Regions from separate parts of the Pseudomonas sp. FW305-7 genome, predicted to be linked through region 2. Evidence: predicted binding sites of a transcription regulator. Region 2 holds the regulator's gene; the other holds the start of a gene.
The links. Region 2 encodes FliA, which starts transcription of late flagellar genes. Its sites were predicted from a motif close to CTAAAGTTTNNNNNNNNNNNGCCGNTAA; they were not measured.
Positions count from the first base shown of each region.

Region 1: the regulator FliA is predicted to act here: its motif matches at 1,364-1,391, upstream of AC3WMT_RS13490 (methyl-accepting chemotaxis protein).

Region 1 covers NZ_JBYSZA010000009.1:76,247-79,456, forward strand. Annotated here, with positions in the region: gene AC3WMT_RS13490 (methyl-accepting chemotaxis protein) at 1-1,249, opposite strand, end outside; gene AC3WMT_RS13495 (transporter) at 1,527-2,549, shown strand; gene AC3WMT_RS13500 (inorganic phosphate transporter) at 2,776-3,210, shown strand, end outside.
Region 2 covers NZ_JBYSZA010000040.1:35,122-38,331, forward strand. Annotated here, with positions in the region: gene AC3WMT_RS28735 (protein phosphatase CheZ) at 50-838, opposite strand; gene AC3WMT_RS28740 (chemotaxis response regulator CheY) at 856-1,227, opposite strand; gene fliA (RNA polymerase sigma factor FliA) at 1,394-2,134, opposite strand; gene fleN (flagellar synthesis regulator FleN) at 2,131-2,961, opposite strand; gene flhF (flagellar biosynthesis GTPase FlhF) at 3,078-3,210, opposite strand, start outside.

The sequences.
Region 1 (3,210 bases), on a different contig from region 2:
GCGCCAGATTGCGCACTTCGTCAGCGACCACGGCAAAACCACGCCCGGCCTCACCCGCCCGCGCCGCTTCAATCGCCGCGTTGAGCGCCAGCAGATTAGTCTGCTCGGCAATGCCGCGAATCACTTCCAGCACCTTGCCGATGCGCCCGCTGTCCGCTTCCAGACGACGGATCACCGTGGCGGTGTTGGCGATTTCGCCGCGCATCTGGGTGATGCTGTGGATGGTGCTCTGCATGACCTTTTCACCCTGTTGGGCGGACTGGTCGGCATCGTCGGCGGCCCGCGCTGCGTCGGCGGCGTGACGTGCGACTTCCTGGGCGGTGGCGGACATTTCGTTCATCGCCGTGGCCACTTGATCGGTGCGGTTGAACTGCTCGTTGGTGCCGCCGGCCATGGTCGTGGCGATCGCATTCAACTCGCCGCTGGCGCTGTCCAGATCACTGGCGCTGCGCTGCAAACGGGCGAAGGTGTCGGCGAGGAAATCACGCAGGGTGTTGGCGGCTGCGGCGAGGTTGCCGAGTTCATCCTGACGGTCGCTGACCACGCGTTCGGCGAGTTTGCCGCGGCTCAGTTGAGTGACGTAGTCAATCAGTTTGCGGATCGGTTCGACCAGGTTGCGGTTGACCAGCCACAGGCTCAGCAGGCCAATCAGCAGGCCCGAAGCAAGCATTACCAACAACCCGAGCCATACGGTGCGATCGGCCTCGGCACTGATCTGCGCCGACTGTTCGGTGCCCTGTTTGCGCAGTTCGCTGACCAGTTCGCTCATCTGATCGCTGGCCGCACGGTCCACGCCTTTGACGGCGGTGTCGCCCGCCGTTGGATCGCCACCGGCAGCGACGTAGGCATCGCGGCCCTTCTGGTAGGCGCTGCCTAGCTGGCGATGCTCTTCGCGCAAACGCTCGATGCGGTTTTTCAGGCTCGGCTCGATGCCCTTCTGGCTGGCCAGTTCACCAAGGATGTTCTGCACATCGCGCTGACGGTCTTCGAACTGGCCCCAATACTTGGCCAGGTCTGCCGGTTGCTTGCCGCGCAGCAGCACGTTTTTCCATTCCTGTACCTGCACCTTGAATTGCAGGTTGGCCTCGTCGATAAGTTGCGAGGTGTGCAACGGGCCAGCGATCAACTGACTGTAGCTCTGCACGCCGTTGGACAGGAAATGGAAACAGGCCAGCGCGATCAACAGCATCGCCAGCAGGCTGCCGCTCAGCAGGGCGAGAATTTGCGCTCTCAGGGATTTTTGCAGCATCGCAAGATACTCAGGACAGGGATGAGGCACGCCCGGTGAGGCGTGGGATTTTGCCGGACATCCATGTCGGCGAGCCTTGGCTGATGGCCAAGCGCGCGCAACGTAACCTAAGCGTGATCGGCGTGCCAGAGCGCTTCTTGAAGAAAATCCGACCACCGGTAAGACATTGATCTGACGTCATTTTTCAGTCACACAAGTGTCATGTGCGCTTGCGATGATCCGGCTCAGTGAACCTGCCATTCCCGCGATCGACGCGCCCTCTTCGCAGCGAGCCTTCATGAACCACAGCCTCGATACCAGCCATCGCGATCCTGACCTGTTTGGCTTGCTCTACGGTTTTCGTTTCCTGCCCGGTGAGCGTGGCCGCGAAGTCGATTCGGCGACGGCTCTGCGTTGTTTGCAGGACGACAGCGACAGCGGTGAATTCCTCTGGCTGCACCTGAACCTGGCGCACGCTGCTTGTGAGCGCTGGATGAAAAGTCATCTGCAACTGCCCGAAGAATTTTTCGAGGCGCTGCACGAAGGCTCGCGTTCGACGCGCATCGAGCATGTCGATTCGGCATTGCTGGCGGTGGTCAACGACGTGGTGTTCAACCTCAGCAGCATGGTTTCCTCGGACGTCTCGACGCTGTGGGTCTGCGTGCGCAGCAAGTTGATTGTCAGCGCGCGCCTGCAACCGTTGCACTCGGTGGACAAACTGCGCTCGTCGGTGAAGGCCGGCGAGCGCTTTCGTTCGCCGTCGGAACTGCTCGTGCACCTGCTGCGCGATCAGGGCGAAGTGCTGACGCAGATCGTGCGCAAAACCAGCATGAGCGTCGATCAGGTCGAGGACGAATTGCTCTCCTCGCGGCTGTCGACCAATCGCGCCGAACTCGGCGCCAACCGCCGGGTGCTGGTGCGCTTGCAACGGCTGTTGGCGCTGGAGCCGGGCTCGTTGCTGCGCCTGCTCAATCGTCCGCCGCCGTGGTTGCAGAAGGAGGACGTCAAGGAGCTGCGCAAATCCACCGAGGAGTTCGCACTGATCATCAACGACCTCACCGCGCTCGGCGAGCGGATCAAACTGCTGCAGGAAGAGATCGCCGCCAACCTCAACGAACAGAGCAACCGCACACTGTTCACCCTGACCGTAGTGACGGTGCTGGCGCTGCCGATCAACATCATTGCCGGTTTTTTCGGGATGAATGTCGGCGGCGTGCCGTTGTCGCAGGATCCGGAGGGGTTCTGGATATTGGTGGCGCTGGTGGCGACGTTTACGGTGATTGCCGGGCGCTGGGCGTTTCGTAAACGCGGCGATTACTGACGTCTCCACACGCTCGTTCCCACGCTCTGCGTGGGAATGCATCAAGTGACGCTCTGCGTCACAGGGACGCGGAGCGTCCCGGGCGGCATTCCCACGCAGAGCGTGGGAACGAGCAGTAGACCGACGGCAGGGCTATTCATCCAAACACTGATCTGCCGCAGTCTCTCTGTAATATTTAGCAACGATCATGGGCGACATTCCTTCCCTCGCTCAGGATTGTCCGCTCATGGCTACTCCCTCCCTGACCACCCGCCAGGCGTCCGCCCCCAGCGGCAGGCCGGCTCTGGACAAGAAAACCGGCCCGTTTACCTACGTGATCTTTTTCGCCGTGCTGGCGATGGGGATGCTGTTCACCGCCTACAGCCTGATGCACGACATGCACGAACTCGGCACGGTGGTCACCACCTGGACGCCATTCCTGCTGCTCGGCGTGGCGCTGTTGATTGCGCTGGGCTTCGAGTTCGTCAACGGTTTCCACGACACCGCCAACGCCGTCGCCACGGTGATTTACACCCACTCGTTGCCGCCGAATGTGGCCGTGGTCTGGTCGGGGTTCTTCAACTTTCTCGGGGTGCTGCTCTCAAGCGGCGCGGTGGCGTTCGGCATCATCGCTTTGCTGCCGGTGGAGTTGATTCTGCAGGTGGGTTCGTCGGCCGGTTTC
Region 2 (3,210 bases):
GGGTGCTCCTACAGGTCTAAAAACCCAAAAAACCTAAAATTCCAAAACTCTAGAATCCGAGGCTGGATAACAAATCGTCCACATCGTCCTGACCGGACACAACGTCTTCTCGTTTATCGGCATGAATCTGCGGACCTTCACCCTGCGAGAGATGTTTTTGTGGATCTTTTTCTGCAAGCATCGCTGCACGGTCATGTTCGATGCCCGCAAAGCGGTCGACCTGACTGGCCATGAGCACGAGTTTGAGCAAATTGCTTTCGACTTCGGTGACCAGTTGGGTCACACGCTTGATCACTTGACCGGTAAGGTCCTGGTAATCCTGAGCCAGCAGGATGTCGTTCAGATTGCTCGACACCGCACGGTTGTCCGTGCTGCTGCGTGACAGAAAACCGTCGACCCGGCGCGCCAGTTCGCGGAACTCTTCAGCCCCGACTTCACGACGCATGAAACGCCCCCAGTCGGTACTCAAGGCCTGGGCTTCTTCAGCCAGGCCATTGACCACCGGCGTGGCGCTTTCCACCAGATCCATGGTGCGGTTGGCCGCGGCTTCTGTCAGCTTGACCACATAGCCCAGGCGTTCGGTGGCGTCGGTGATTTGCGACACTTCCTCGGCCTGCGGCATGTGCGGATCGATCTGGAAGTTGACGATCGCACTGTGCAGTTCACGTGTGAGCTTGCCGACTTCCTGATACAGGCCACGGTCACGGGTCTGATTGAGCTCATGGATCAGTTGCACAGCGTCGCCGAACCTGCCTTTTTCAAGGCTCTCGACCAGTTCGACCGCGTGTTTTTTCAGGGTCGACTCGAAATCGCCCTGTGAAGATTCGTTATGCTCCATAGCTCCCCCGCGCGTCATCAGCCGATGCGTTCGAAAATCTTCTCGATTTTGTCTTTCAACGCCTGAGCCGTGAAAGGTTTGACCACGTAGCCGTTCACACCGGCCTGAGCGGCCTCGATGATTTGCTCGCGCTTGGCTTCAGCGGTCACCATCAGCACGGGCAGATGCTTGAGTTTTTCATCGGCACGCACGTGGCGCAGCAGGTCGATACCGGTCATGCCCGGCATGTTCCAGTCTGTTACCAGAAAGTCGATGCTGCCGCTGTTGAGCACCGGAATGGCGGTAGTGCCATCGTCGGCCTCGACGGTGTTGGTGAACCCAAGATCGCGCAGCAGGTTCTTGATGATCCGCCGCATCGTTGAGAAGTCATCAACGATGAGGATTTTCATGTCTTTGTTCAATTCGACCTCCAAGCAGTCTTAAACGCGCCCAGCACCTGGGCGCGCCACTTCAATCAATCGGCGCAGCACTCGAAGACTGTCTGGAGCACAACAGAGCAAGACCGGTGCCGTTCATCACCGCACCAGCCTCGTTCGCAGTGTCCCCACACTGCCTTCAGCGCGCTCGCCACTCCCCCAAACGCCCCCGCAAACGGGCCGCGCACTGGCTGTGTAACTGGCTGACCCGCGATTCACTGACGCCAAGGACTTCACCGATCTCCTTGAGGTTCAGCTCTTCGTCGTAGTACAGCGCCAACACCAGTCGCTCACGCTCCGGCAAATTGGCAATCGCGTCCGCCAGCGCCGCCTGGAAGCGTTCATCTTCCAGATCGCGTGACGGCTCAAGATGAGCACTGGCGCCATCCTCGTGCAGCCCTTCGTGTTCGCCGTCCTGCAAGAGGTCGTCGAAACTGAACAAGCGACTGCCCAGGGTGTCATTCAAAATCCCGTAGTAATCGTCGAGACTCAATTGGAGTTCGGCCGCAACCTCGTGATCTTTAGCATCACGGCCGGTTTTAGCTTCAATTGCCCGAATTGCGTCGCTGACCATACGGGTGTTGCGGTGAACCGAGCGTGGCGCCCAGTCCCCTTTGCGCACTTCGTCGAGCATCGCGCCGCGGATTCGAATGCCCGCGTACGTTTCGAAACTGGCGCCTTTACTGGCGTCGTATTTGGTCGAGACTTCGAGCAGGCCGATCATCCCGGCCTGAATCAGATCCTCGACCTGCACACTCGCCGGCAATCGCGCCAGCAGGTGGTAGGCGATGCGTTTGACCAGTGGCGCGTAACGCTCGATCAACTCGTACTGCGCGTCACGTGCCGACTTCTTGTAGTAGTTCATACCGCTGGCGGTCATAACACAGGCCCTGCCGTTTGCTGCACGAGGCGCTCGACGAAAAACTCAAGGTGGCCGCGCGGGTTGGCAGGCAGTGGCCAGGTATCGACCTTCTGCGCGATCGCCTTGAACGCCAGCGCGCACTTGGAACGCGGGAAAGCTTCATAGACCGCTCGCTGCTTCTGCACTGCCTTGCGCACGCTTTCGTCGTAGGGCACGGCGCCGACGTATTGTAGGGCCACATCAAGGAAGCGATCCGTGACCTTGGTCAACTTGGCGAACAGGTTGCGGCCTTCTTGCGGGCTCTGCGCCATGTTGGCGAGGACGCGGAAGCGGTTCATGCCGTAATCGCGGTTGAGCAGTTTGATCAGTGCGTAGGCATCAGTGATCGAGGTCGGCTCGTCGCAAACCACCAGCAACACTTCCTGGGCTGCGCGAACAAAACTGACTACCGAGTCACCAATACCCGCAGCGGTGTCGATCACCAGTACATCGAGATTGTCGCCGATGTCACTGAAGGCCTGAATCAGACCGGCATGTTGCGCCGGGCTCAGGTGAACCATGCTTTGGGTGCCGGACGCGGCCGGCACGATGCGGATCCCGCCGGGACCCTGCAACAGCACGTCGCGCAATTCGCAGCGGCCTTCGATCACGTCGGCCAGGGTACGTTTGGGCGTCAGGCCCAGCAGAACGTCGACGTTCGCCAGCCCCAGATCGGCGTCCAGCAGCATGACCCGACGGCCAAGCTCTGCCAGCGCCAGAGACAAGTTCACTGACACGTTAGTCTTGCCGACGCCACCTTTGCCGCCGGTCACCGCGATCACCTGTACGGGATGCATGCTGCCCATGTTATTTCTTTACCTTGTCTTGCATAGACGGAGGCCACATTACTGGCTGCGCGTTCACAACCGGAACAATGCATGGCAGACCATCGATGTAGGTACAAAAACTGTTCATGATTACCTCAGCCAACCTGCTTGGTCGGGCTGTGATAGATATCAGCGAACATGTCGGCCATGGCTTCTTCGCTGGGTTCTTCCTGCATTTGCACGCTGACGGCGCGGCTGACCAGTTGATGACGGCGCGGCAGATGCAGA